Regions from separate parts of the Peribacillus sp. FSL K6-1552 genome, predicted to be linked through region 1. Evidence: riboswitches for the same ligand, from Rfam matches in the RefSeq annotation. Region 1 holds a riboswitch; each other region holds the start of a gene.
The links. Region 1 has a riboswitch for cobalamin ahead of nikA (nickel ABC transporter substrate-binding protein). Riboswitches for the same ligand answer to the same signal wherever they lie in the genome.
Positions count from the first base shown of each region.

Region 2: another riboswitch for cobalamin. It lies ahead of NST21_RS01885 (hypothetical protein); the one in region 1 lies ahead of nikA (nickel ABC transporter substrate-binding protein).
Region 3: another riboswitch for cobalamin. It lies ahead of NST21_RS12520 (energy-coupling factor ABC transporter permease); the one in region 1 lies ahead of nikA (nickel ABC transporter substrate-binding protein).

Region 1 covers NZ_JBBOST010000001.1:2,440,558-2,453,207, reverse strand. The annotation lists gene NST21_RS11955 (ABC transporter ATP-binding protein) at 1-6, opposite strand, end outside; gene nikC (nickel transporter permease) at 22-852, opposite strand; gene nikB (nickel ABC transporter permease) at 855-1,793, opposite strand; gene nikA (nickel ABC transporter substrate-binding protein) at 1,830-3,461, opposite strand; cobalamin riboswitch at 3,617-3,805, opposite strand; gene NST21_RS11935 (aspartyl-phosphate phosphatase Spo0E family protein) at 4,391-4,561, shown strand; gene NST21_RS11930 (ABC transporter substrate-binding protein) at 5,079-6,167, opposite strand; gene NST21_RS11925 (acyl-CoA dehydrogenase family protein) at 6,250-7,326, opposite strand; gene NST21_RS11920 (acyl-CoA dehydrogenase family protein) at 7,323-8,477, opposite strand; gene NST21_RS11915 (enoyl-CoA hydratase/isomerase family protein) at 8,655-9,473, opposite strand; gene NST21_RS11910 (IclR family transcriptional regulator) at 9,494-10,234, opposite strand; gene NST21_RS11905 (CaiB/BaiF CoA transferase family protein) at 10,301-11,488, opposite strand; gene NST21_RS11900 (heavy metal translocating P-type ATPase) at 11,791-12,650, opposite strand, start outside.
Region 2 covers NZ_JBBOST010000001.1:386,151-392,163, forward strand. The annotation lists gene NST21_RS01880 (ABC transporter substrate-binding protein) at 315-1,265, opposite strand; gene NST21_RS01885 (hypothetical protein) at 1,269-1,814, opposite strand; cobalamin riboswitch at 1,974-2,193, opposite strand; gene NST21_RS01890 (AAA family ATPase) at 2,395-3,351, shown strand; gene NST21_RS01895 (DUF58 domain-containing protein) at 3,351-4,547, shown strand; gene NST21_RS01900 (DUF4129 domain-containing transglutaminase family protein) at 4,544-6,013, shown strand, end outside.
Region 3 covers NZ_JBBOST010000001.1:2,579,800-2,592,449, forward strand. The annotation lists gene NST21_RS12490 (TerC family protein) at 1-199, shown strand, start outside; gene NST21_RS12495 (polysaccharide deacetylase family protein) at 687-1,421, shown strand; gene NST21_RS12500 (YozQ family protein) at 1,879-2,100, shown strand; gene NST21_RS12505 (energy-coupling factor ABC transporter ATP-binding protein) at 2,289-3,134, opposite strand; gene cbiQ (cobalt ECF transporter T component CbiQ) at 3,153-3,929, opposite strand; gene NST21_RS12515 (energy-coupling factor ABC transporter substrate-binding protein) at 3,913-4,227, opposite strand; gene NST21_RS12520 (energy-coupling factor ABC transporter permease) at 4,229-4,972, opposite strand; cobalamin riboswitch at 5,149-5,344, opposite strand; cobalamin riboswitch at 5,557-5,746, shown strand; gene NST21_RS12525 ((2Fe-2S) ferredoxin domain-containing protein) at 5,898-6,266, shown strand; gene cobJ (precorrin-3B C(17)-methyltransferase) at 6,281-7,936, shown strand; gene NST21_RS12535 (sirohydrochlorin chelatase) at 7,955-8,908, shown strand; gene cobK (precorrin-6A reductase) at 8,905-9,675, shown strand; gene NST21_RS12545 (precorrin-8X methylmutase) at 9,688-10,332, shown strand; gene NST21_RS12550 (cobalt-precorrin-5B (C(1))-methyltransferase) at 10,341-11,453, shown strand; gene cbiE (precorrin-6y C5,15-methyltransferase (decarboxylating) subunit CbiE) at 11,437-12,650, shown strand, end outside; gene cobI (precorrin-2 C(20)-methyltransferase) at 12,644-12,650, shown strand, end outside.

The DNA of each region.
Region 1 (12,650 bases):
TCCCATCTTCTATCCTCCCTTCTATTCCTTTTTTAGGTCTAGAGCATCCTTCAAAGCTTCGCCAAACAAGTTAAAAGCAATCACAACGATGAAGATCATCATCCCAGGGTACAGCATCAATGAAGGGGTTTCTCTAAAAAATGGCTTACTATCATTGATCATCATTCCCCACTCTGCATCTGGAGGCTGTATGCCCAGACCTAGAAAAGAGAGACCAGAAATCGCCAAAATAACTCCTCCGATGTCCATAAAGATTAATACAACAACTTGAGAGATGATGGCAGGTAAGATATGTTTGATGATAATGATACTCCTTGGTGTCCCGCATATTTTGGCTGCTAAGACAAAGTTTTGCTCCTTTACACTAAGTACCATACCTCGAATGACGCGTGCATAAAAAACCCATTGGACAAGCACCATCGCCAAAATCAGATTGCCAAGACTCGGTCCTAAAATCCCGACTAAAGCAAGGGATAGAAGAAAGCTTGGGAATGCCATGAGTATGTCACACATTCTCATGAAAAGATAATCAACCTTACCCCCTATAAAGCCTGCATACATACCAAGTGGGATACTAATAATCATCATTAATCCCATGACAAGGAAAGCTGTTCCCAACGAGGTTCGTGTTCCATAGATTAATCGGGACAAAATACATCTCCCTAAATGATCAGTCCCCAATGGAAACTGAGATGAGGGCCCTTGCAGCTTCTGAACGATATCAATCAAGTTCGGATCATTAGGAGCCAAAAAAGGAGCAAAAAGAGCCAATACTGTCAGGAAGGAAATAATCATGATGCTGATCATCATGAGCTTATGTGTCATCAGCTTTCGTTTCACGTTTTGCACCACTCTTATTTCTCTCCCTCCCAGCGTATACGAGGATCCAGGAAAGAATATGTAAGATCCACAAGAAGATTACAGACCACAAAGATCACACCCATAAATAATACACACCCCTGAATCATCGGATAATCTTGATTTAATATAGATGTGACAAATAACTGTCCCATGCCGGGCCAAGCAAAAATTGTTTCAACAATAACCGCTCCGCTTAGCATGTTACCGAAGCTCATGCCAAGTCCAGTTATCACAGGTAGTAAGGACTTTTTTAAGACATGTCTGATAACGATTAGTCTTTGGCGCAACCCTCTCGCTCTAGCATAAACAACAAATGGCTCATTCAAATTTCCCAGCATACTAGCACGAAGCAATCGCATATACGTACCTATATACGCAAAAGCCAATGTCAAGGAAGGAAGCACTAGATGAGCCAAAGTCCCCCTTCCCAATACAGGAAATAAATCTAACTTTACTGATAAAAAATAGATCAAGAGAAAGCCAAGCCAAAAGGTTGGCATAGAGACACTTACAAAGGCTAATATTCTGCTAAACTGATCAACAAATTTCCCCTTGTAAATAGCAGAAAACATTCCTAAGGGTAAACTAATAACAACAATAAAGATAAGCGAAGCAAATGTTAATTGAACTGTTGGGAAGAAATGTACCACAATTTCTTCCCATACAGAGTTATTGGACACATAAGACATCCCTAAATCCAATTGCAACACTTTTCCCAGCCACTCAAAATACTGGACATATAAAGGCTTGTTTAATCCAAGCTCAACTCGAAGGGCTGCCACTGTCTCATCCGTAGGAGGAATATGTGACGCCCTTAAGTAAGCTACTGCCGGATCTCCAGGAATTAAGTGAAGCAAGATAAAAGTGATGAGAGAAATTCCTAATAAAATTGGAATTAAACTTGTGAGACGTTTAAAAATAAACCAACTCATGTAGCACTCCTTAAGTTGTTTTTAAGTATCCCCACTTCAATTAACGTCAATTGAAGTTAAAGGGACCTCAGCTTCTTGAGGTAAAAAATCTACTCCACTAATGTTTTTTTGATATACTGCTATATTAGACTGATAAGATATCGGTAAATAAATTGCTTGTTCGTGCAATGTCGTTAATATTTCTGAATATAGTATTTTTCTCTCTTCTTCGTCTGTAGTTAATAATACTTTCTTAATTTTCTGGTCTATTTCTTTTTTTATTGGCAACCCTAATTGAGCGTTATAATCTGGACCACCATTTTCCGTATTTGTCGTCATAGCTGCTAAATAGGAATGTGGATCAAATGGTACAGCCCAAGTAGATGTAAATAATAAATCAAATTCACCTTGAAATGCATTTGTCCAAAAAGTATTAGTTTCTTGACTAGTCAACTTAACATCTATTCCTAGCTTTCTAAAATCACCTTGGGTAAATTCTGCGATTGACTTTTGGATGTTGTCTGTACTATTAAACAGTAATTCCAATTGCAATTCTTTTCCGTCTTTTTCTCTAAATGGTTTCCCCTTCACTTGTTTCCATCCAGCTTCATCCAATAACTGTTTTGCTTTTTCTGCATCATATTCATAAGGCTCTATATTAATTTTCGTGTATGGCAAAATAGGTGGAAACAAAGTATCAGCCTTTTTTTCCATACCATAAAAGATCTTATCAATAACAGCCTGTTTATTAAAAGCATGTTGGAGCGCTAACCGAACTTTAAGATCTTTAGTCGCTTCTCTATTTGAGTTAAGAAGCAGCGTTCTTGTAGCTGTAGGTTCTGACAATTTGGTTTCATATTGCCCTGAATTCTTCAAAAATTGGAATGAATCTTGGCTTATGACCCCGTTTCCAAAAATAAAGTCGAGTTCTTTTTTCTCAAAAGCTAATACTCTTGACTCACCGTCAGTAATGACTTTAACAACCACCTTATCTACTTTAGGTTTAGTACCCCAATACTGTTCATTCCTTTTAAAAACTGCAAACTCATTTTTCTTATATTCACTCAATACCCACGGTCCTGTGCCAATCGGAGACTTGAGTCCGTCCTTAAATGTGTTTTGACTGTCAGGAAAAGCAGCTTCGCCTACAAATCGCAACGGTCTGATGTAAGTTAGTTCTTGAAGAGTTGGATAATACGCGTTGTTCAAAATAAGTTTAAATGTATATTCATCTATTATTTCAGTACCTTTGATTTGGTTAATTAATTCCACCCATTCATGTTGTTTGCGATTAACTAAAATGGTATCAAAGTTTTTCTTAACGATTGCAGCATTAAAGAGGGAACCATCGGAAAATTTAACATCTTTCCTCAGATGGAATACATATTCTTTTCCATCTTTCGATATATCCCAGCTCTCTGCAAGCCAAGGCTGAATTTCTCCGCCTTCACCGTAATAAACAAGGGATTCATATACCATAGCCTGGGAAAAAAACTCATTCGGAAAATATGTGTGTGGATTTAAGTCACCTATATCCCCTGGCCATGAAAAAGTAACAACTTTTTGTTTATCTTTATCTGATGTATTTTCTTGATCTATTGTTGTGTTGCTGCAACCAGTAACAAAAATTGTGAAAATTACTAGTAGTCCAACAAAAGAATGGAATAAATTAGACCGTTTTAAAAACATGTTTTCTCACCTTCAATTATGGAATTTTATCTATTTGAAAAATTACGAAATATAAAAAAGCATTTCCAACCAGATTTAACGGTCAGAAATGCTTATAGTTTAAGAACAAATTCGTCTTCTAGCACTCTAACACCTCCCTATCTCCCGTAGGTTTAACAGCATTTTTAGAACGGGCAGGTTTTCTGACTTAGGTTCATCATCTCCATGCGTCTTCCCGGATATTATCCAGTGACTTCCTTGCATAGGACTCACCATTACAGCGGCGGGACCGTGCCGGATTTTGCACCGGCTTCCCTTTTAAATATTCGCATTTAAACGAATATACCCATTCCAATACTATATGAAATTTTCCCTCATATTCATAGTAAATAATAGAGCTTGTCTATCCTAAAATTATTTTGTCGAAACCATTTGTTACTTCTTAACACTTTATTAGTTTCATCTCTAAGTAATTTTTGATAAACCCAGCTACTAATCCTATCCATCTAGCAATAAACGAAATACAGTTAGTAAAAAGGAGAATAAACAGGTTCTCTTTAAAATTCAACAAATTTTAAATTCTCCTAAATTATACAGTTTTACGATTACAACTCTCTCAAAATGGAGATATTCACTATATGAAAATAAAACCAAAAAAAGTTTACCTAATACAAATTATATTCGTTATTGCAAATTTATGCTATATCAAATTAAAGTCCTGATGTTTTTTAACGGCTCGTTATGTATGGAAGTAATAATTTTATATATGAATAGTTATCTGTAACGACATATATCGAATGATAGTGAGGAAGATTTGTATTGCTCCCGTCAGAATTTGTTTACTTTAAATAAGTAAATACTTACTATAATATTTAAAATCATCCTAATTTATGTAATAATAAATATACTACAATAAAGGAAAGGTTTTGAGGGGATTTTCGTTGGAAAGTATGGAACTGCTACATAATAAAATAGAGACAATGAGGAAAGAATTAATAAATACAGCCTTGAAACATGGATTCTCCTCACCAAAAACATTACATTTGAGCCAAGAACTTGATAAACTCTTGAATATACTTGTGCATGAACAGGAGTCGCTAACTCCAATAGGCCTTCAATAAGATGTAAGGGTGCTTCTCCACTAAGTAAGTAGGCTTGAAGCCTGATGATCATATTTTCTCCTTTCTACCATAGGGCTTCATGGTTCAATAGCGGGAAAACAGTTGGATCCCTACTTAAAAAGTTCATGAAAAGAATTGATTTCCTTTCTGTTTTTTAAAACATATTAACTCCTACTGTAGAGAACGGATTTATACGTTTTATCATATATCATCCGTACATAAAAAACATATGCAAATATCATTCATTAAGGTAGTGGTAGTGCAGCTGGAAGAAAGCAAAAACTCCCCTCTTTTCTTGTGAAGAGAGCTTAGCTTGCATATTGAGGTCCTTTATTGGATAGAGTACGCGAATACAATTGAATATTAGGAAATGCACACCATTATCCATATTTAAGAAAAGTGATTATAAATAAAATCTCTAATTGAAGAACCTTAGCTAGAGTTGCCTCAAACGTTACAAGGTTGCCTATTGCCATACTAGAAACCTATCGAAAATATAGAGAGCCTCTTAAAACATTTATTTTAATAGTTTTCCAAGTTCAGGCGTTACTTCTTTTGACCACCTGTCTGTCCATTCACTTCGGATTTCAGCTAACTTCTTAACATCAGGCTTATATGTCTTATCTGATTCTTTTAGTCCAATGACGCTTTCGTATTTCTCAGGTAGCTTCATACCTTTAAGAACAGGATAGAATCCTGCTTCTGCAGATGTTTTTTGTGATTCCTCACTAATTAAGTAGTTAATAAAATCAATTGCTTCTTGTTGATTTGGAGAATTTTTCACCAACGTTGCACTAAAGGCGTGCATATATACTCCTTCTTTTGGCACGACCATTTTCAAAGGTAAACCAGAATTTACTGCTAGGTCAGCAATTACATAGCTTCCCATTACAGTAACATCGGCTGCCCCTTGTTGAATAGCGGGCATCATCTGAGTAGAATTTTTATAAAAAGTAGAGGAATATCCGGCTAGTTCCTTTGCCTTTTTTAACCCAGGTTCTAAGTTATCTATACTACCTCCGTTGGCCAACGCAAAAGAATATAGGGTGTTAAAGCCCCAGTCGTTAGAAATATCAGCAAATGCTGTTTTCCCCTTATATGCAGGACTCGCTAGGTCATTCCAAGATTCTATTGGCTTGATTTTATTCTTTTTAAAAGATTCTGTGTTGTATGCAGGAGCATTAACAAGACCAAATGCAGGTGCGGCAACATTATCTATAGCTATAAAACGAGAATCAACATTTTTTAAGTTAGGCACCTTTGTTTCATCAATGACTTCAACAAGCCCTTTTTCATTTGCACGAGGTACATCTAATGGAACAAAGAAAGCAATATCAATTTGAGGAGCTTTTTTCTGTAATTCTACTTTTGAAAGAATCTCACCTGATAAACCAGCAATATAATTGATTTCAATGCCAGTTTCTTCTTTGAATTTCGGTGCAATTTCTTCACGAATTATTTTCTCGATTTTTCCACCATTGCCGGCAATAGTGATTTTTTTTGTAGTTCCTTCCCCTGAGGCACCGGTTGATTTTTGTGGTGTGGGGGCACAGCCAGACATAGCAGCCAGCATCAATACTACAAGCAAGCTAAGAATCTTTTTCATCTTTCATTCCTCCTTGTTTTGGATGTTTAGTCGAAAGTAATTTTTTGAAATCGCTTTCATTTATATCATTTCTACTACACTGTTAAACAATCTTACTGTTCATCGAAGTAATTAACGCCCATAAATTATCCGCCCCTGAACTTAAAACTTCCTCACCCAGTTTTTGAGACCAAAAATCCTCATTTCCAAACTCATCACGCCATGACCAAAGTCTTCTAGTGCTATGTTGCAAAGAATGTTCATCCGTAAAACCCATTGCACCATGAATTTGATGTGCAATGGGTACCCCAAGACTGGCAGCATCCCCTACTCTAATTTTAGCTATCATGATTTGTTTTTCTCCATCTTCTGCTATAAACGCCTTGATTGCTAAATCAGTAACCGCTTTTGCTGCGGAAACTTCACCTGCTAAAATTGCTATCTGTTGCTGCACGGCTTGAAATTTCGCTATTTGTCTTCCAAATTGTTCTCGTTCAGTTGAATACGCAACGCTAAGTTCTAAAACTCTTTCTAGCGCCCCAGTCATTTGAACGGAACGAACTAATGCACCTAAATACAATATCTTATCTTCATCAATTTCCACACACCCCGAAACTGATTTATTTTCCACAAATACATTTTTGAAATCCAGGTGATCTCTTGATTCACCTGCGAGGTTTTTTCCTGGCTCAATTTGACATGCATCTTGATCTACAATAAATACCATTTTTCCTTCATCTGAATCTCCTAAAACTACAATTGTTTGAGCCGTACGAGCCCATGGAACGTTTTTTGCTGAACCAGATATAATATAACCATTTGATTTTTCTGTAAAACTAATTTTTTGCTCTTTTGAACTTAATACTAGTGTCATAGGCTTATTTGATATAGGTAAACCGGCTTTGGATAAAATCCAATTCGCTATAAAAGTTTCTGCGATAGGCACCGGAGCAGAGAAATTTCCTGCAATTCTTAAGAAGTTAAATGCATCAGTTAGACTACCGCCAGAACCACCGGATTCTTCAGATATCCCTATAGTCGTCATGCCTGTTTCATTTAACATTTTCCATAATTTAACTGGAAATTCACCTTCTTCAGAATCATCAATAAGATCTTTTGTACATAAGTCTTTTAACAATTTCCGAGATGTATCCTCTATAATCTGGCTTAAGTCAATCACTTTATTCCTGCCCCCTTTGCAATAATTCCCCTTAATATTTCTGTTGTACCACCACGAAGTGTAAAACCAGGGGAGTGTAAAATTGCTGTAGCTAACAAAGAATTAAAACGTGGATTCGAGTTCTGTGATGGTAATGAGACAAGTAAACGCGCGACTTCTGCGACTTTACACTCAAACTGGGTACCTAAATCTTTTACTAAAGCAGCAGTAATGTCGGGAGAAATACCTTTTTGAAGTAAACGTGCCACACCTAAAGATAACTCACGTAATGTAGTTAGATGGGCCACCAATCTTCCAATGGAGATGTTACGGTGCTTATCTAATGTATCCTGTTGTAAGACACGAATTAACTCAACAAATAATGGAAATGTACTTAAAAAGCGCTCTGGGCCACTTCGTTCAAAAGCCAATTCAGCCAAAATTTGTTTCCAGCCATCTCCAATTTTTCCGACAGCCATTCTATCCGGAATGAACACGTCTTCTAGGATGACCTCATTAAAATGATGTTCCCCTGTCATTAACCGAATAGGACGTATCGTTACACCTGGCGATGATAAATCTACAATTAATTGACTAAAACCTTCATGTCTATTTTCTGTTCTAGGTGAGGTTCGACATAGTGTCATCATGTAGTGCGAGAAATGAGCTCCACTTGTCCATACCTTACTTCCATTAAGTAGCCAGCCTTTATCAACTTTCTTCGCACTTGTTGATATTGATGCTAAATCTGAACCTGAATTTGCTTCACTCAGTCCGATTGAGAAGTATACCTCACCTCTAGCAATGCGTGGAAGTATCTCTGCTTTTTGACTTTCATTTCCATAACGTAATAAAAGAGGACCTGACTGTCTATCTGCGAACCAATGTGCTGCAACAGGGGCACCGATAGCCAACAATTCTTCAGTGACAACATAACGTTCTAATGCTGTTCGTTCATGTCCGCCATATTTTTTAGGCCAAGTCATCCCAAGCCATCCACGCTGACCAAGCTTACGGCTGAATTCAGGATCATATTTACTTAGCCATGAATCACAATGGGGCACAAAAGAACCCTTTTCCAATTCCTCCTTAAGAAAACTACGAACTTCATTTCTTAGCTCTTCTGTCTTTCCTGATAATTCTACTGATTGTAACTCTAAACGCTTTACCATACAATTTCACCCCTGAAAGTGTTATTTAGCATAGATTATCAACCTATTGTTCTTTCTAAACGCCTAAACTAAATTTCCTCTACTAATTGTTCCAAGAAATAAAGAATGATTTAATTTCACAATTTTTTTCGCCTTTATACCTCATTTAATTTGCTCACAACGTTAATATTATCTGAATCATTTAAAGTTTGGCTTACGTTTCTCCATCATTGCATTCATGCCCTCTTGATAATCTGGATGTTCGGTAACTATCCCCATAAAGGAGGAAACCATATCGAGCGATGTTCTTAAGTCTGTCTTTTGACCATGATACACCGTTCGTTTTATCAACCGAATCGCTTGTTGCGGACCTCTGGCAAGACTACTCGCCAACTGATAAACTTCCTCCATCAACGAATCATGAGGGACATGTCGTGTAATGACTCCTAAATCGAAAGCTTCTTCTACATCAATAATTCTTCCTGTCCATAATAGTTCAAGTGCTTTGTCCAACCCTATCAGTCGAGGTAAATAATAACCACCACCATCACCTGGTACAAGCCCTAGTCTTACGTATCCTTCGCCAAGTCTCGCCCTTGATGAAGCTATTCGCAGGTCACAATGTAAAGCCATATCTAGTCCTGCACCTATGGCATCACCATTAATCGCAGCAATTGTCGGCTTATCTATTTCTTCCATTAGAAGTGGAATTCGTTGAACATACTTCCATAAACTATTCTTCCGATTTAATCCTGTAGTAGAAAAATCCTGTTCATTATCCCCATCAAGATTCAAAAATCCTAGCCCTTCTTTCATTGCTTTAAGATCGCCGCCTCCACAGAAAGCACTGCCATTTCCAGTCAAAACTAAAACCCGAATATCATCGTTGTCCCTTACTTCTTCTAAAGCCTTAATCCATGAATTAATCATCTGTATACTGAATGAATTCTTTGCATCCGGTCGATTTAATGTAATTGTAGCCACACCTTCTTGTACTTTAAAAATCAAATCAGTCATATCGTCACCCCTATAATTATTTAAGATAATTTTTTTGAAATATTAAATGCAGTTTCTTTTACAAGTTTTATATACAATTCTATTTTTGATTCATCTACTCTTGCTGTTGGGATAACCAAGGAAATAGATAAAAAATCCTTGTTATACCGCTCTTTAATTGGGGCACTAATCGAAAATGATCCAACTACACGTTCACTTTTACTCATCGCATAGCCTTGTTCTCTTATGACCTGAATTTCTTGTTTTAATTTTTCTTTATCCGTAATCGTTTCCTTGGTTATGGGCTCTAAAGTCATGCTGTCTAATAGCTTATTAACTTCATAATCCGAAAGTAAAGATAATAACGACTTAGCAGATGCACCTGCATACAATGGTGAATATTGACCAATATATGTGAGAGACCTTAATTCATGGTTACTTGCTACATATCCAATACACTTCCTCATGTTTTGATGGATGATACTTAAACAGACTGTTTCACCGAAAAATTCAGACAAGCTTTTCATTTCTGATTTTGCTACAGACATGAGATTAGAGTTTTTTTCCACCAGATGGCCTAAAAAATACAGTTCAATACCTAGTCGATAAGATTTCCTTTCCTCATTCTTATCAATTAATCCTTGTGATACCAATGTATTTAATATTCTTTGCAGGCTTGATTTAGATAACCCTAATTTTCGATGAAAATCAGCTAATGTAAGCTCTTTCTCTTCTGGTGAAAATGATTTTAATACTTCAATAGCTCGATTGATTGTTTGCATATCGACATCTTCCTCGCACTTTTTTTACAAACTTCGATTTTTTGAAAGCGTTTACTTTTTTGTGTTTTAGATTACTCCTTCAGATTTTAATCGTTCTATTTCATTCATATCCAATTTTAATTCTTCTTGAAGAAATGACACTGTATGTTCACCTAGTAGTGGAGGGTGCTTCCTGATAGTCATTGGGGTATTTGAAAAACGTATTGGATTCCTTACTAGTTTAACCTTGCCTAATGTAGGGTGAGGAACTTCTTCCACCATCTTTCTCGCTTTAACTTGTGGATGCTTAAAAGCCTGTTCTATGTTGTTAACTGGACCGGAAGGAATCCCATTTGTAGAAAGGATTTGGAACCATTCATCTGCACTTTTCGTTAAGAATATTGGTTGAATTTGTTCTGTAAGTTCATCACGATTTTCAACTCTTGAACTATTGAATCTAAATTTATCATCAGATAGCCATTCAGGGCGGTTAAGCACTTCACAAAATTTATTAAATTGCTTGTCATTCCCTACTGCAATCATCATTGGCCTATCACTGCATTGAAACACCTGATATGGAACGACATTATTATGCTGATTACCTAACCTTTTAGAAATATAACCAGACATTAAATAACTACTAGCAATATTCGCTAATGAACTGATCTGCACATCTAACAAGGATATATCGATGTGTTGGCCTTCTCCCCCCTTATCCCTAACCCTTAATGCTGTTAAAATACTTATTGCAGCATAGAGAGAACTGTAAATGTCTACGACAGGAACCCCAACTCTAGTAGGATCTCCTTCAGCTGAACCTGTAACATCCATTAATCCACTTATCGCTTGTATTACCGGGTCAAAACCAGGTTCATTGCTGAATGGCCCCGTTTGTCCGTAACCTGTAACAGAGCACAAAATGATTTTAGGATTTTGCTGTGTTAAAGTCTCATAGCCAATCCCTAATCGATCTAATGTACCTGTTTTATAGTTTTCAAGAACTACATCAGCACTTTTTACTAGATCTAAAAACAATAACCTCCCCGTTTCACTTTTCAGATTAATAGTAACGGAACTTTTATTTCTATTCGCTGATAAATAATAAGTGCTTTCACCTTCAACAAAAGGTGACCAATCACGCATACTATCCGTTCCTTTTGGAGATTCAATTCTAATCACATTTGCACCTAAATCCCCTAATATCATCGAACCTGCAGGACCTGCATATATCCTAGATAAATCTAGAATTTTAATATCTTCTAATGGTAGATTCAAAAGTATTCCTCCCATTCATAAATACTAATTATCCTAGCCAACATGCAAAGTATGTACCGTTAATTGGTACGCCATACCATTTAAAAATATGTTACCATATATTTTACATTTATTCCATTATTTATTTTTTGATTTTTCTGAAAATAAAGTTAAACGACTTTAATATAATTTAAACAAATTTATTATCACCCAACATCAATCTCATTTGAATGAGAAATCAACAATATCCTTTACCAGAGCCAAAACGTAAAAAAAAGCATTGATACAAGTACCAATGCTTCTCCGAAATATTAATTTTATCTTTAAAGCTTTACCCTTTGCAGTCGAAGTGCATTTATAACAACGGATACAGAACTAAATGCCATGGCAGCACCTGCTAACCAAGGGGCAAGTAGCCCAATAGCCGCAATCGGTATTCCTATTACGTTATAGGCAAAGGCCCAGAACAGGTTTTGTTTAATATTCCGCATGGTTTTTCTACTCATGAGGATAGCATCGGCAATGCTGTTTAAATCCCCACGAATTAAAGTAATATCCGCAGCTTCCATGGCCACGTCTGTCCCCGTCCCGATAGCCATACCAATATCAGCTAGGGCAAGTGCTGGTGCATCATTGATTCCATCTCCAACCATAGCCACTTTCTTTCCAGCTGCTTGAAGTTTTTTCACTTCTTCCGCTTTCCCTTCAGGAAGTACTTCCGCAATGACCTGGTCAATGCCAACTTGGTTTCCGATGGCATGAGCAGTCCTTTGATTATCACCCGTTATCATGATGACCTGAATATCCATCTCTTTTAACCTTTTTATGGCTGTTTGAGAAGTGTCTTTTATGGTATCCGCCACAGCAATAAGACCTGTATATTCACCATCAATGCTAGCCAACATCGCGGTTTTACCTTGCCCTTCAAGGTCTTCCATGGCCGGTAGTGCTTTTGTAATATCCACGTTATTTTGCTTCATTAATTTCCGTGTACCCACCAGTAACACTTTTTGATCCACAACAGCTTTTACCCCGTAACCTGGAATAGCTTCGAACTCCTGAACCAATGCAAGTGATATTTTTCTTTCTTGAATTCCTTGAACAATTGATTGTGCAAGTGGGTGTTCAGATTGTTTTTCAGCGGCCCCGATAAGAGATAAAAAGTGTTGTTCACCCATTCCAT
Region 2 (6,013 bases), 2.1 Mb from region 1:
TTGTTACATATCTAGAAAGGTTTTAAGAATTCCTAAAAGAAGGGCGACTGCTAAGACCCATATAAAGAATTTTTTATACATGATCATTACCTCGAATTTTTTATGATTAGATTGCATTCATCTTAGCATAAAGATGAAAGAAGAGTAGGTGGTTCGTTATTTGCAAAGGAGACCTTAAAAGAGAAATATAAGGGATTAGCGATGGAGGGCAGCTGCTCCAGGAGAGTGTGTGGTTGTAGCGAAGGAGAATTCAGAGAAGCAGGGCAGAAAAAGGAAAGGATGCTCCAAGAACTTTGGAACATCCTTCTTTCGCATTATTTAAATAAGTCTGGATAAACGGTCTTTGCTGCGAGCTCTACAGCTTCACCAATCCTTGGCCCAGGACGTGACATAATATTTTCATCAAGTAGATAGACTTGATCATTTTTCACAGCGTTGATATCTTCCCAGCCTTTACGGGATTTAATTTCATCAACAGCATCATCTGCATAGGTAGCAGTTGTAATGATAGCATTAGGGTTTCGTTTGACAATTTCCTCATCTGAAACTTTAACCCAGCCTTTTTGATCGGCAAAGATGTTTTCAATGCCTGCAGTTACTAGAATTTCTTGTTGGAAGGTTTCCGATCCTGTTGTATAGATTTCTGGAGCTGGACTAATTTCAAAATAGGTTTGTTCCTTTTCATCTAATGTTTCAATTTTTTCCTCAACACTTGTAATTTGGTTTTGGATATCTTTCACCAATTCTTCGCCTTTTTCAGTTACGCCCATGACTTCAGCGATTTGCCCAATATCCCCATATACATCATCAAAATTTGTCGCGGATTTTATAATGAATACTGGGATTCCAGCATCTTCAAGTGGTTTCATCGTCGTTTCATCACCAATGGTATAAGCAATAATGGCATCTGGTTTTAAGGAAATAATTTTCTCTGCATTGATATTCACCGAATCGGAAACATGTTCAATATCCTTTGCTTCCTCTGGATAATTATCGAAGTCGGTCACGCCAACGACCTTATCTCCCAGCCCTAGTTCAAATAAAATTTCTGTATTACTTGGTTGAAGTGAAACTACTGTTTCCGGAATTTTATCAAATTTTATTTTCTTTCCTGTATCATCGGTAACGGTATAGCCTTTGACTTCTTCTGTCTTGTTAGTATCTTTCTTTTCCTTTGTCGTCTGGTCATCCGTTACTCCACATCCGGTAAGGAAAAAGGCAAGCATCAGGATGGAAATCCAACTAAATCGTACGATTCTCTTCATTATTTATTCCTCCGTTTTCTTCTTCATGGGTTTGGTTGGGTATGATTTGCTGATAAAAGGAATCTCTTCTATACCATGTTGCTTATTGACGTAGACAGCCATCACGAATAGAACATTTGCAAGCAAATGGGCGTAATCAAAGAGAATTCCAGGGATTTCCCTTTCTAAACTAACCTTGTGTAAAGCACGGACTGACTTTTTGGCTTCACTACGGCAAGTATGCAGAACACAGGCGGCGGTTGAACCTTGCGGAAGCACAAATGTCTCAATATGCTCTTTAACTTCTGCGACATAATGGTCGTAGATTGCACTTAGACGTTTCAGATCATTGTCGGTAATGGCCAATTTCCCACGGACTGAACCATTTAAATGATAAGCCATCGGCAACAATTCCATTAAATCTCGGTATACATCCGGAACATCCTTTGTAAGCGAGGCGGCCAAGCCAATTTGTGTCGTCAAAGAGTCGGTACGTATTTCATAATCGACGGTAGACACGGATTCGCGCATGTATGGATAGCATAAAAAACGAAAATCCTTCTTTGCCATAACTCTTCCTCCTCTTCATAGTTAGATGAATCACCTCAGTATCGCTGTTCTCAGCAAAAGAAAAAGCCGACCAAGGGCATTGGTCGGCATCAATCACCTATGTATCTGTAACAGAAAAAGATGGAAGACTGCCGTACAATCCTCCTATCTTCCGAAGAGCATAATACGATAAAAAAGGCAGGTCTCCTGGCTCGTGCGTCATTTTACTCTAAGAACCTTCCCATTTGAACAGGATGAATGGTTATCGATGTGAATCTTTATCCTCAAACAGTGGTATTTATCTTATTTCATTAGCACTTACAGTTGCGGAAACAGCTTCGGTTTTACACCAAATTCCCTATTAAGCTGACAAGTCAGCACCTTTTTCTGCAAGGTTTATATTCACTTAGCAACAGTTTACCATACCTTTTTCCTAAAGCAGTATGAATATTTTTAGAGAAATTCGTTTATGGTTTGCGAATTATCTAGTAAACTTACAATGTAAGGTTTAATTGGATGTTAATGTAAAATACATATCGAGTATAAAGAATATATAATAGGTGTTATATAAGAGTAATAGGGTAATCTTAGGAGGTAGAGTATGCTTTATAAGCAGGTAAATCAAAAACTGGAAAAGATTTTAGGGAATATTGAAAAAGTGATTATTGGAAAACGAGATATAGCAGAACTGAGCATCGTGGCACTTCTTTCTGGGGGGCATGTTTTATTGGAGGATGTTCCTGGTGTAGGTAAGACTGTCATGGTCAGAGCACTGGCAAGATCGATAGGCGCAAACTTTAAGCGTATACAATTCACACCTGATTTACTACCTTCAGATGTAACGGGTGTTTCAATTTTCAATCCAAAGGAACAAGAATTTATTTTTAGACCAGGACCAATCATGGGCCATATTATTTTAGCCGATGAGATAAACCGGACCTCGCCGAAAACACAATCTGCCTTGCTTGAAGCAATGGAAGAGGCAAGTGTGACGGTTGATGGGGTTACAAGGGGATTGGAGAAACCCTTTTTCGTTATGGCAACACAAAATCCCATTGAGTACGAAGGAACATACCCACTTCCAGAGGCGCAATTGGATCGTTTTCTATTAAAAATGAAAATGGGCTATCCGGGTGTGGACGAAGAAATTGAGGTTTTGCACCGAGCTCAATATGCCGCACCACTTGAAGAGTTAGAATCTGTTATTACTTTAGAGGAATTAATAGCTTTACAGGAAGAGGCTAAAGCAGTGATAGTGGATGACACGATAAAGCGGTATATTGTTAATTTGGCTAATCGATCTCGTACGCATGAGAGAGTATATTTAGGGGTGAGTCCACGTGGATCGATTGCATTGATGAAGGCGGCCCAAGCCTATGCACTTTTGCAGGGCAGAGATTATGTTCTACCGGATGATGTGCAATATTTAGTACCGTTCGTGTTTGCCCACAGACTTATCCTGAAGCCAGAAGCGAATTATGAGGGAGTGGATGCTGGCATGGTGATTCACGAGATTGTTGCGACGATTCAAGTGCCTGTGAAGAGAGCTGTGACCTAATGCGGAACTTGATCAGCATCTTAAAGGAAAACATGAGTGTGATTGGCTTGTTATTACTTATAGCGATTTCCTTTTCTTTTGCGATGTTTCAAGGCGGTTTTGTCAGTTGGTTTATTTTTTATACATTTTTGCCGTTCGCTGTGTACTCTACGATTCTACTTTTTTATCCGATTAATAACATTATCGTTGAGAGAAAGGTCAGTAAAAGAGAATGCCGAGCAGGCGATTCTGTAGAAATAGCTTTAACTGTTACCCGTAAAAACAGGCTGCCTCTTTTATATTTGATGGTAGAGGAAGAGTTGCCGAAGGAATTGGAAAATAGGGGGATGCAAAGAAAAACACTTGTCTTTCCGGGTTTCAGGCATACATTCAGTATGACATATACTTTGGACAAGTTGCCACGGGGTGAGCATACATTTCAAACAATCCGTTTCAGGACAGGAGACTTTTTTGGCGTCTTTGAAAGGGAAGCGACATATAGTTCACCTTTAAAAATCACTGTTTTCCCTTCATATCATGAGCTTGCCTACAGAGATCTTGAGCGTGTATTCAATCAGGGACAAGTGGGATCAACAAAAAAAACACAGCGAGACCAATCAGTAGTATCTGGAGTTAGAGAGTATCAGCCAGGTGATCAGTTATCCTGGATTAACTGGAAGGCAACGGCTAGAACAAGTGAAATCATGACAAAGGAATTTGAAGTTCAGAAAAACCGTGATGTGTTTATCATACTTGATAATCAGGAATCGCTTTTCTTCGAAGAAGCAATTGTAATGACGGCTTCCTTTGTACATGCCATGTTAAAAAAAGGCATAGAGATTGGTTTCGCTAGTACGGGATCGAGGCAAATCTTACCGACTGGAGGAGGCAATAACCAGAAACGAAAGATTTTTTACCGCCTTGCTAAAGAAAAACCGAGTAGGATAACCACTTGGAACGGGATCATAAGGAAGGAAATTCTGCCGGCCAACACAGCTGTGATTTTCATTGTCTCGGAATTAACATTAGAAAAGGTAGAAGTATTGAGTGCATTCCGCGCTAATCAAGGATTAACGTTGTTTTGTGTGAAAAACCCAGCAGACTTTACAGATGAGGAAAAAAAATCAAGAGCCGCAGCAGTATCACGGGGAATAAAGGTTTGCTTTCTTGAACAGGGGTATCTGCAACACGACAGACGAGAGGTGATGATGAAATGAATGTTTCAACCCCCTTGTTGGAAAAGTGGATGCATGTTCTTCTGTATACCTTTGGTCTGTTGTTGATCACAGAATGGTTAAGGCCTGTTGAGAAACTCACGGATACAGGGAATATTGTTGTTTTTGTTCTGTTTGTGATTTTTTCCCTACTACTGCATTATTTCCACTTCCATTGGCTAATCCGCTGTGCCCTCTTAAGTGTTTATATAATGATTTCAGTACAGTTTCTTCATTCGAAAACCGCTTTATTTGAATTTTCATGGTTTAAAGGCTATCTGCTTGATTTCACAGCCAATCTATCAAATATATACGATGGCAAATGGGAGTTACTTTCAAATCCATTTCGAACTTTTCTATTTTTCTTGCTTCTTTGGCTTGTGACATATTTGATTCATTACTGGGTGATGGTGAAGCAAAGTATCTTTTTCTTTTTTATGTTAACGGTGATTTTTATATCGATACTTGATACATATACTCCCTATGATGGTGATAAGGCAATGATAAGAATCATCATTATTGGTTTTGCAATGCTCGGTCTGCTGGCCTTGATGCGTCTGTCCATTCAGGAGCAGCTTAGGTTTTCAAGGGCTCCTATCAAGAAATGGATCTTGATACTAACGGGGATGATTGTGATAAGTGTCCTTTTCGGTTTTGGTGCCCCTAAGTTCTCTCCACAATGGCCGGATCCAGTTCCGTATATTACTTCTTATTCAGATAAAGTGATGAAAGAAGATAGTAGTTCCACAGACAAAAGGGTGGGGTATGATGAAGATGATTCGGAACTTGGCGGATCGATAGAGCCAGATAGTTCTATTGTCTTCTATAACAATGCTCCTGCAGGTCATTACTGGAAAGTGGAGAACAAAGATGTCTATACTGGAAAAGGATGGGTTTCTTTAGAGGGAATAGACTTTTTTACTTTTTCTAACGGCCAGGAAATGACTTCGTTAAATACTTACGATATTCCAGAGGTAGTAAAAGCAGATGAAATGTCAGTGAAAGTATCCATGATGGAATTGTATTCTCATATTCTTCATCCGCAGTCCGGTTATTTAAAAAAGGTCGAGGGTAAAAAAGGAAAAGAGTTCAAGTTTTATAAGGATATGGACAAAATCATTTCCGAAAAGGAAGACGGCGAAAGCCTTCTATTGAAAGAATATGAAATGACCTATGATATGCCGAGGTTTGATATGGCTGAGCTAAGGAAGGTCACAGAGCCGGATGAAACGATGGGTGTCTTAATGGATAAAAATACTCAGCTTCCAGAGGGCTTACCTAATCGAATATATGAATTGGCATCGCAGCTTACAATTAATGAAACAAATTGGTACGATAAAGCGAAAGCCATTGAAAATTATTTTGATGGTCCTGATTTTGTTTATTCAAAGGATGATATTGCGTATCCAGAGGCAAATCAAGATTATGTCGATCAATTTTTATTCGAGACCCAGATTGGATATTGCGAC
Region 3 (12,650 bases), 140 kb from region 1:
TCTTGAAACTGCAGCAATGTTACTCGTTGGTTGGGTTGGGGTTAAGTTATTAATGCATACTCTTGCGCATCCAGCCTTGCACATTATTCCTCACGAGTTTGTTGAAGGACCTATTTGGAATACAATCTTTTGGTCAGTAATGCTGCTTATTGCATTAGGTGGATGGTTTTTATCTAAAGGAAAAACAGAAAAACAGTGAAGCAAAATAAATATATTTGTCTGTAAAAAAATAACGATTTTTAAATTGACAAACGATCATTCCGTTTACTAATTTTGAGTTATTTGATAATTAAACGAAAAGTTTTGTTCAAATAAGGGGTGCTTTACTTTAAAAAGGGAGGTTGCTGCGGCAACCTTTTTTTCTTACATACTAAAGGGGGAGGTGAGTGGTGTAAGGAAAAGTTCTTCTAGAAGTTGCATATGTTCTTTCTAAGCTCTGAAGAAGAAATTGATGATGAAGAATAACAGAAATTCTTATTAAGCAAACAGGGCTATTGGTGAAGGAGGACTTATAAAAAAGCCGATTCCTTAGTGTTTTAGGGAATTACTTTTCATTTGGGAATATCAAAGTCACCATTGATCAAAATGGAAGATAGAATGAAATATGAGAGAAAGCATAATAGAACTATGCTTTTGAGGAACAATAAATTGAAAAGATATAAAAAGGATACAAAGCGAGGAGTTTTATGAAAAAGATAGCAATGTTTTTCCTATGTCTTCTTATCTTAATTTTTCCATCACAAGTTATTGCTCAACGAAAAGTACCTATTTTAATTTATCATTCGATTGAAGAGTTTAATGGACACGGTTCTATGGAGTTATATGTAACCCCAAAGAATTTCGAGAAACAAATGATTTATTTACGAGACCACGGCTACACATTATTAACTTTTGATCGGTGGCAAGACATTAGTAAAGTAAACAAACCCATTTTCATAACCTTTGATGACGGATACAAAAACAACCTGAATGCATTTGCTATCTTTCAAAAATTGAAAAACGAACGTTTTAAACCATCTGGTACCATGTTTGTTATCTCTGACTTTATTGGTCGCTCAAACCGATTATCGAAATCGGATTTAAAAACGATGGCTGATTCGGGTATGATCTCAATTCAGTCTCATACTGCTACACATCCTGACTTGACGAAAATAAAAAATTATGAATATGAACTGAAAGGGTCCAAAGATAAAATTCAAAAAATAACGGGCAAACCAGTTTATGCTCTTGCGTATCCATACGGGAATTTCAATGACAAAGTCGTAGCAGAAACGAAGAAATACTATTTGTTTGGACTTACGACAACTCCTGAACCATTTTCTGAGAAGGACATTAAAGACGAACTCTATCTTTTACCACGAATCTATATCAAATATTCAACTAGCCTTGACGACTTTGCAAAGATTGTTGACAGAGAATGAAGGCGGTTCCTATTCCAAGTAATCGCTTTTTCTATTGGGCCTAAGGGAGAAGTAATAGTGCTTATAAGCTAATGGGTCAGAAACAAGGGAAATTTCAAATAAAAAAGGAGGATGAAATTAACCTCATTCTTCAACTTCAATTGGGCGCGCCTTTTTGAAAAAATAATATTAAACGGAGTTCATAAAAATGGATAGGAATGATGGATATGGATACTGAAATACCTCATTTTTCATGTTCCCATTCAGATAAGATTGAACCCTCTGGTTGTTAAATCAGCGATAAATCATCCTTTTCATAGTTTTTTTTATCTTTATTGAATATTGGATTATTTTTTACGCAAAATACCCTTGTCATTACTTCATGCTGTCAATCTATATGAGATGACAAATGAAACCAAGTTCCCTGTTTTAATAAAATGGGCAAGATAAAAATAATTCGAAATAAGGAGTGAATTCTATGGATAGCAAGGAATCAAAAAAGGATTCTTTAGATATAGCTGGAAGAATTTATGACGTCAGTGATTATAAACGAAAGGATACATTGTCCTCTGGGCTTGCTAAAACGCACGAGCAAGTTTCGGATACTTATACGGAAGGTGAAATGCAATCTGTAGTTGATGATGTAGACGGAAAGAATATAGAGATTAAAGGGGAAGAGGCTGAAGAAGAAAGCCAATAAAATAATTAGGGAGAAATACCAGAGCATTACATGAGCTTACAAGAGGGATACTTTGCAGCTACTTGTTTTTCTCTGAGGTTAAAACTATCCAGATATTGGAGTACCGACTCAATTGCCTGGATAGTGAAGAATATCTCCATTTTATCCCCTAGTCTGTTGACCTAATGAAACAGGCTAGGGATTGCTTCTTAATTAACCTTTTCAATCTCCATTTTTTGAAGTAATTCTTCTTTCGTTCTAGGGGCAGGGTCTTCTTCTGTGAATATCTTTGATTGAATAAGTGATTGAAACATTTCAAATATCCATGGTTTTTCTAAATGTGCTTGATACAAAAGGTCTTCATGATGAAAAATAGTGACAGGATCTCCTTGATATATGACCTTTCCATCGTTCATGACAATGATTTCGTCAGCCCATTGATAGGCTAAGTTAACATCATGGGTTGATAAAATAATTGTTTTATCAGGGAGATGGATGTTATCCAAAAGAGCCATAATCTGTTTGGAAAAATAAGAATCCAATCCCGCCGTAGGCTCATCTAGGATCCAGACTTCGGGTTCCATGGCTAACACACCAGCTATGGCAACACGCTTCTTTTGTCCTAAACTCAAAAAATGGGTGGGCTTATCTTTCAATTCTGTTACTTCTGTTTGGGCCATCGCCCATTCAACTTTCTCCCGCACGACATCTCTTTCCCAACCTAAGTTCATCGGTCCAAACGATATATCCTGTTGAACATTAGCGGAAAAAAGTTGTGAATCCGGGTCTTGAAAAACGATTCCGACCTGTTTTCGTAATAGTAATAATGTTTTTCTGTCATATTTTAATTTCTTTCCCTTAAATTTGATGGATCCTGTTGTTGGCTTTAAAAGACCGTTTAAATGTTGGAATAAAGTTGACTTACCGGCACCGTTATTGCCTAATAAAGCAATTTTTTTACCTTTTTGAATAGTTAGAGAAAGATCTTTTAATGCGAACGTCCCATCTGCGAATTGATGGGTGAGGCCATCTATATTAAAAATATGTTCTTCCATTATCGAACTGCCCCCAATTTATATATATCTATAAATAAAGAATAAGCTTACTAGAGTTACAATGGTAATCAGCCAATTACGAGAGGAATAAGTGTAAGAGTCATCGATAAATGAAATATTCTCTTGATACCCTCTTGCGTTCATTGCCATCGTTAATTGTTCAGAGCGCTGAAACACTCCTAAAAACAGGGAAGATATGAGTAACCCGAGAGATCGAATTCCCTTCCTCACTGAACTATACCCAAGCCGTGATGACTGTGATTGATGAATGGCCATAGCTGTATCTAAAAAAATAAAGATGAAGCGATAAGTTAATTCGATTAAATCAATCAGCAATGAAGGCAGTTTCAGCTTACGCAATACATATAGTATAACTGTGATGGGAGTAGTTAAGGTTAGGAAATATAAACAGCTGATACTGCTTAATACGACAACGATTAGACCAATTACCGTTTTTATACTGTCTTCGCTGATAAATATTTGCCAGCTGCCGAAATTCCAGGACCACCATACATTTGGTATTGAAGTAAATTTACTTGCGACTGAAAAAAGGATGGTAATTGTACCTGATAGTACAAAAAATCCAGGTAATAAGAGTAATTTTAGATAATAAGAGATTGGGATTTTTGCCCCGAAAATGATAAAAGCACTCATCACTGTAAAGGTGATGAGTGAGACGGTCGTATCCCTCACTGCTAAAGAAAACAACAAAAGGGAGAGGGCAAAAATCATTTTCTCTAAAGGATGTACATGCTTTAGCCGGTTGAAATAGGCGTATTTATCTATGAGTAACATGTTTTGCCTGTTCGTCCTTTTCTTGAACGGCCTGTTTATTTTTTTGTCGCATAACGCCGATGAAGTATCCTATGAATCCGGCGCCAATCGCGGCTTGGAGAGCAAACAATAAGCTTTCGGTTTCTGCACCTGGCGGCTCCCAGATACTGTTGAACCAAGGCTTATATTCCGGTTGGATTTTAGTGATGGCTTCTTCCGCCACTCCATCAGCTCCACCAAATTCTGTTCCTTGTTGGGTGATTAACGGAATTATAGCAAGTATGACGACTAGAAAAAGCAACAATAAACTTTTTTTCATGCTAACGAGCCTCCTTAGATAACACTCGCAGTAATTTCAATTCGCCTAGATTGTATTTCTTCAAGAAATTCATGACAACGACTGTCAATAAACCTTCACTGATTGCTAAAGGTATTTGGGTAAGGGCAAAGATTCCTGAAAATTTAGTGAATGAGGCCATAAATCCACCTACCTCCGATGGGAAAGCTAAAGCAAGTTGTACAGAAGTTATCACATAGGTGCCCAAATCTCCGAAAGCTGCTGCTAAGAAAACAGCAAGAGAAAAGGACCAACCTAATTTAGTAGCGCCTTTGAATACAAAATAAGCAATGAACGGTCCGCAAACAGCCATGGAAAATGCATTGGCTCCTAGAGTAGTTAGTCCTCCATGAGCTAGTAATACAGCTTGAAATAACAGAACAATAGAACCGACGACACTCATGGCCAGTGGCCCAAACAAGATTGAACCTAAGCCGACGCCGGTAGGGTGTGAAGAGCTTCCTGTAACGGAAGGGATTTTTAGGGCTGATAAAATAAAAACGAATGCGCCGGACAGACCCAGCATCATTTTTGTTTCTGGGTTTTCCTTCACTTTAGACCTAATGGAACGGTAACCCAAGATTAAAAATGGAAGTGTCACAGCCCACCAGAATATCGCCCATTCGATCGGTAAGAAGCCCTCCATAATATGCATGGCCATTGCTTTCTTTGGTACGAAGAGTAGTAAAATGACAAAATAAAGTATTTTCCAATTGGCTTTTTTCATTTGTTCTCCTTTCAACGCTTTTATTTTTAATGATTAAAGCTGAGAAGAGAAGTGGCGGGCAACATAAAAAGCACTTCTCTCAAAAAGAAAGAAGTGCGTAATGAACAGTAAGTTTGCAGCATAATACAAATATTAGCTTATCTGCCTGATCCGCACACCCATCCTCGTAGGTTGAAACAGTTTCACGCTTCATGGCAGGTCTCCTGGCTCTGGATCATCATCCTCATACATCCTTCCCATCTCGTTTGACAGTGGATTATTCTTTACGTATTAGGACTTCCCTTTACAGTGGCGGGACCGCGTCGGATTTACATCGACTTCCCTATTAAGCTAAATTCCGAGGAATCTAGCACCATAAAACTTATGTAATTTTTTGAAAATTCTCGTTTATTGTACCATAAAGCAATGATTCCATCTACACTCTATTCATATTTTTTTTTGAGAAGGATAAAATCGCAGAGAGGATAGGCATGAAGCTGGATTTTCACCATTAAACTTTTCAAAACAGTCGGAATAAACTATTGAATTTTAAAAAAGTTGTTATATGATAGATAAAGTTAACTAGAAATATATTATTATAAAACCAAATATTTCAATTTAAAAGTGCTCTTGTATGAACACGCAAGGGATAATAGGGAAATCGGTGAGAATCCGATGCAGCCCCCGCTACTGTAACGCTGATGAAATTGTCGATAACCACTGGCCTAGAGCTGGGAAGGGACAAAAGTAAATTGAAGCGTAAGCCAGGAAACCTGCTTTTAAAATTGTGTGATACTTTTCGGAGGGAAAGGTAGAAGGACTATGGAGATTTTGAGAGTTTCACTTTGCTTGCTGGAGGCTCCCTTTTCATATAGTTTTTTTAAAACCTTAACTCTAACAGTTAAGGTTTTTTATTTTGCCTTTTCTCAGATTTAGGAGGAAGAAGATGACAACTTGGAACTTAAAAGGCACAAACTCGCATCTTTTGATTTGTAACGGCAGCAGTTGCATGAAAAAAGGTGGCGAAGAAATAACGCAAGCAATTCGTGATGAAATTACTTCACAAGGTCTGAATCAAAAAATTCATACTACTAGAACTCGCTGTAACGGAAGGTGTAAGGATGCCTGCGTTGTGATTGCTTATCCTCAAGGGACATGGTATCGAGTGGATTCACCTGATTTTGGACGAGAGATTGTCCATAATCTCGATGATGAGAAGTTTATTCCACAGATGATTTACCAATTTACTAATGGAGAAATGACTCCTAATCCAGATTTTCCAGCTCAAACAGGAATTTCAAAAGACAAGTCGTAAAAGGAGATGTCTAAATGAGTACAAACGGTAAATTATTTGTCGTTGGCTTTGGACCAGGGAATTTTGAACATATTACCAAACGTGCTGTAGAAGCCCTTCAAGAAAGTGACTTCATCATTGGTTACAAAACATATGTGGAACTTATACAGGGCCTTCTTACAGATCAAACGATTATAAGTACAGGTATGACTGAAGAAGTATCACGTGCACAAGAAGCAGTGAAACAGGCGGAGTTGGGAAAGAAAGTAGCTGTAATTTCGAGTGGTGATGCAGGGGTATACGGAATGGCAGGGCTGGTTTATGAAGTATTGATTGAAAAAGGCTGGAAAGAAGAAACGGGAGTAGCCATTGAAATCATTCCTGGTATTTCTGCCATCAATTCATGTGCGTCTTTACTTGGTGCACCTGTCATGCATGATTCCTGTACCATCAGCCTCAGTGACCACTTAACGCCTTGGGATCTGATTGCCAAAAGAGTGGAGGCTGCAGCAATGGCTGACTTTGTCATTGCACTTTATAATCCTCGAAGCGGTAGACGGACTAGGCAAATTGTTGAAACACAGAACATTTTACTGCGTTACCGCTCGCCCGAAACACCTGTCGGATTGGTAAAAAGTGCTTATCGCGATCGTCAGGATATTGTGATAACCAATTTGAAAGACATGTTAAATCACGATATAGGGATGCTAACGACCGTCATTATTGGAAATTCATCTACCTTTTTATATGATGACAAAATCATCACGCCACGTGGATATCAAAGAAAGTATACATTGAATTCGGAAAAGCAACCATTGAAGCCGCATCAACGCTTGCAAAAAGAAGCAGAACCTTGGGCATTAGATCAAGAAACGGGTTCTATGCAGGAAGCGTACACCGAGGCGACTGGCGGAGTTGGATTGCTTACAAAAGCACCAGAAAAAAAGAGCACTTCTTTTGAAGTGGCAATGGAAGCCCTCACAAGAGTTAAGGGTCAAACCGTTCAGCAATCAATTACGCCGATTGTTCAGCAAAAAATTGAGTCGGTATTCGAGCTTGCCGTTAGCCCAGGTGTGGCGAACAAGCAATTTACTCCGAAACAAATGATGACACTTGCAGAAGTTGTTGGAGAAAAGGGAACGATGGAATACACGCCAAATCATAAAATCGTTTTAAAGATTCCTACAACAGATCCAGAAGTTATTACTGGAAAATTGCAATCAGCAAACTTTTTATTATCGCCAATTGGGGATGTATTGACTTTAAAAGCCTGTGATTTCTGTGATGGTGAAAAAGTGGAATCCATTCCTTACGCGGATGAAATACAGAGGGTGCTTGGTGGGATTGATATGCCTAAGGAACTGAACATTGGTTTTAATGGGTGTGGAATGGCTTGTTATAGTGCAGTGATGGATGATATCGGGATCGTTTTCCGAAAAGGGAAATTTGATTTATTCCTTGGAGCGAAACCTGTTGGCAGAACGGCTCATCCTGGTCAACCAGTTGCAGAAGGAATTGAACCGGATCAACTAGTTGAATTAATTACAAACATTGTCAACGAATATAAACAAAATGCTCATCCTAATGAACGACTATTTAAATATTTCAAACGGGCGAAAAAGATACAGGGCTATTTATATCAAGACATTGCTCCCAAAATAAAAATAGAGCCTGCGCCTTGTGAAGACTAATCAAGAGGGGGATAACAAATGAAAGCAGTATTATTCGTAGGACATGGAAGCAGACTAGCTTCTGGAAACGAAGAAGTTATTCGTTTTATTAAAAATATGATTCCGACAATGGACGACTCTTTATTAATTGAAACATGCTTCTTGGAATTTGCCACGCCAAATATATCCCAAGGCATTGACAATTGCATAAAAAGAGGGGCCACTGAAGTTATCGTCATTCCGATTATTTTGTTGCATGCAGGACATTCAAAATTACATATTCCAGCTGAAATAGAGGATGGAAGGAATAAGTATCCAGCGGTTACATTCACATATGGACAAACGATTGGGGTTCACCATGAAGTATTAACGATTCTGACAGATCGCCTTGAGGAAGTCGGATTCGATACATCTTCGGAACATCCGGAGACAGCAATATTGCTGATAGGTCGAGGTGGAAGTGATGCTGATGCAAATAGTGATATTTATAAAATTTCACGATTATTGTGGGAAAAATTAAATGTGAAGTGGGTCGAAAATGCCTTCATGGGTGTTACGGATCCGTTTGTTGATGAAGGCATTGAACGCTGTATTCGGTTAGGTGCCAAAAAAATAGTGATGCTTCCATATTTCCTCTTCACAGGTGTGTTAATGGAGAGAATGGAGAATATGCTAACAGGCTATCAAGACCAATATCCAGAGCATGAATTTGTTTTGGCGAAATACTTTGGTTATCATCCAACATTACAAACCATACTGAAAGAACGTGTAATCGAAGCTAGCGAAGGAAGATCAAGTGGTACCCGTGATCTAGAAAACTATCGTAAACATGTGGAGGAACATGGCCATGCCCACCATCACCATCATCATCATGACCACGATCACGACCACGACCATGGGCATGACCACCATGACCACGATCACGGTCATGAAACAGACCATGGACATGACCACCATGACCATGATGAGCAAGTGGTGGGGACGACAAAATGATTTTGTTCTTAGCGGGAACAAGCGATGCAAGGGAATTAGCGATCGAAATCCAACGGGTGGGATTCCAAGTTTTGGCAACGGTAGTGACCGAGTCGGCAGCAAAAAGTTTGCAAGATGCGAAGATAACAACTCAAATTGGACGATTAACTGCAACAGATATGGCATCTTTAATCATCGAAAAAGGATTTCATGCGGTAGTTGATGCAAGTCACCCATTTGCAGAAGAAGCATCGAAAAACGCTCTTCAGGCAGCACAGGAAGCAAATGTTCCTTATATTCGTTATGAACGTGAAAGTCAACGATTCCAGAATGAGAAATTGATTATGGTTCGTGATTATGCTGAAGCCGCCAAGCTTGCTGCTACAAAGCGAGGAGTTATTATGCTAACGACTGGAAGTAAAACCTTAGCGATTTTTGCTAAAGAGTTAGTAGGTCTGGAGAATACAAGAGTGATAGCGAGAATGCTTCCGCGCATTGATAATATGGAAAAATGTGCTCAGTTAGGCATTGAGCAAAAAAATATAGTCGCGGTTCAAGGTCCATTTTCAAAAGAATTGAACAAAGCGCTATACAATCAATATGGTGTCACGTTAATGATTACAAAAGAAAGTGGCAAGGTTGGATCTGTTGATGAGAAATTGGAAGCAGCATTGGAATGTGGAATTGAGACGATTATGATTTCTCGTCCCGATGTTGATTATAAAAATGTTCATTCCAGTTTTAATCTGGTCATTGCCGATTTGAAAAAACAACTAAACGAAAAATAGGAGGAATGTACGATGGATTTTAAAACAGATTTTAAACCCCTAACGGTTGATCCAGATAAAATATATGATTATAGTTTTTCAATTATTGCTGAAGAAATGGGTAATCATGATTTTTCAGAAGACGAGTGGAAGATAGTTCGCCGTGTAATTCATGCATCAGCAGACTTTGAATTAGGAAGAAGTGTAATTATCCATCCAAATGCCATTCAAGCTGGTGTGGAAGCAATCCGCAAAGGAAGACATGTTATTGCCGATGTTCAAATGATAGAAAGTGGAACGGGGAAAAAACGTTTTCAAAAACATGGCGGGGACGTGCATTGTTATATTTCAGACCCAGATGTAATGGTTGAAGCAAAACGATTGAAAACGACAAGAGCCATCATTTCGATGCAAAAAGCCGTAAAGGAAAATGAAGGCGGGATATATGCCATTGGTAACGCACCAACAGCATTGTTAGAACTCATTCGTCTTATTAAAGAAGGGATTGCTAAACCCGACTTAATTATTGGTATGCCTGTTGGATTTGTTTCTGCCGCGGAATCAAAAGAAGAACTAGCAAAAATTACCGAAGTGCCATTTATTACAAATGTTGGCCGAAAAGGCGGAAGTACTGTCACGGTTGCGGCATTGAATGCGATTTCCCTTTTAGCTGATTAGGTTAAATCATGGAAAAGAAAGTCAAGAAAGATCCCTCCCAAATGCGGCATGGGTATACGACCGGAGCCTGTTCAACAGCAGTAACTAAAGCGGCATTGATCGCATTGATCACTGGTGATGCACTTGAGGAGGCAACGATTTCTTTGCCAATAGGTAGAGATGCTACTTTTACAATTGAGAAATATGATATAACGGAAAATTCAGTTAGTGCAGAAACAATTAAAGATGCTGGCGATGATCCAGATGCCACTCATCTGGCACATATAATTTCTACTGTCAGCTGGGTAGATACACCTGGCATCATCTTGGATGGAGGGATTGGTGTTGGTCGCGTGACCAAAGCTGGTCTTCCTGTTCCTGTCGGAGAAGCGGCAATTAATCCTGTGCCGCGCAAAATGATTTTAACAACCGTGCAACAAACATTAGAAGAATTTAAGGTTAATAGAGGTGTGAAAGTCGTTATATCCGTACCAGCAGGTGAAGAAATTGCGAAGAAAACATTAAACGGCCGGTTAGGGATTGTCGGTGGCATTTCCATTTTGGGAACAAGGGGCACCGTCGTTCCTTTTTCCAGTTCCGCATATATGGCAAGTATTGTCCAGGCGATTAGTGTTGCTAAAGCTGGTGGCTGTGATCATCTTGTCTTAACGACAGGTGGTCGAAGCGAAAAGTATGCAATGGGTCTTCTTCAGGGGTTACCTGAAGAAGCCTTTATTGAAATGGGTGACTTTGTAGGCTTCTCGCTAAAGCAATGCAAAAGACAGGGAATTAAAAAGGTATCTCTTGTTGGTATGATGGGGAAATTTTCGAAAGTTGCACAAGGTGTGATGATGGTGCATTCAAAAAGTGCACCAGTCGACTTCGGCTTTTTATCTGAAATTGCCCAAAGTGTCGGAGCAGATGATAACCTTGTTTTTGAAATTAAGAACGCAAACACCGCATCGCAAGTCGGTGATATGATGGCCGAGATTGATAACAAAGAATTCTTCAATAAACTTTGTGAAGCCTGCTGTCACTCAGGATTAAAGCAAGTGAAGGGCGGCATTGAAATGGAAACGGCGATTTATTCGTTGAAAGGACAATTACTAGGAAGGGCTGTTGGAATTGACTCAATCGATTAAATTAATCGGGATAGGAGATAACGGTCAAGAAAGCTTACTGCCTCAATATGCACAATGGATTGAAGAAAGTGAAGTGCTTATCGGCGGTGAGAGGGTCTTGTCCTTCTTCCCGAATTATCAAGGAAAGAAGATTGTCATAAAGGGCGGCATGAAAGCAGTTGTAGAACGACTACAGGAAGAGACTCGTCCGACGGTCGTTTTAGCTTCTGGTGATCCGCTATTTTACGGAATTGGCGGCTATCTTTCCAGCAAGATGAATATAGAAGTATACCCATATTTTAGTTCAGTTCAACTCGCTTTTGCCAAAATGGGTGAAAGCTGGCAAGATGCTTTCCTTGTTAGTGTTCATGGTCGAAGTATGAAAGGGTTGGCCCAACGGATCGATGGGAAAGCAAAAGTTGCATTGCTTACTGACGTTGAAAATAGTCCTAATCAACTTGCTAAATATCTTCTATCATTTGGTATGACAGAATATCGGGCATTTGTGGCGGAGAATCTTCAAGGAGAAAATGAATATTCAGGCTGGTATGAACTTGAAGAAATGATAGAGCGGAAATTCTCTCCGTTAAATGTCGTCATTTTGAAAAAGATATCTGAAGGACCGAGCTGGTCTTTAGGCATTGAAGATGAAGAATTTTCGCAGCGGAAGCCAGATAAAGGTCTCATTACCAAAAAGGAAATTCGAGTATTAAGCCTTCATGCGTTAAACCTTAAGAAAAGCAGCATCGTCTGGGATGTTGGGACGTGTACGGGCTCAATGGGGATTGAAGCTGCGAAGCTCTCACCTGAAGGTCAAGTTTTTGCGATTGAAAAAAATGAGCCGGATTTAGAAAATTGTTTACAAAACCAACGTAAGTTTCGTACCGATTTAACGGCGATTCATGGAAAAGCACCACAAGGCTTAGAAACGTTTCCTGATCCGGATGCCGTTTTTATCGGTGGGACAGGCGGAGAGATGGTAGACCTCATCAATACTTGCTGCAATCGTTTGAAAAAAGGCGGAAGGATTGTCCTTAATGCCGCTACGATAGAAAATCTTTACCGTGCGAACGAGGCATTTGCAGAAGCAGGTTTTCAAACCTCCATCATGCACGCTCAAATTTCACGAAGCAAACCTATTTTAGGAATGAACAGATTTGTACCGCTGAATCCGGTTTATATCATTACTGCACAACGAAAGGAAGACATGAATGAGTA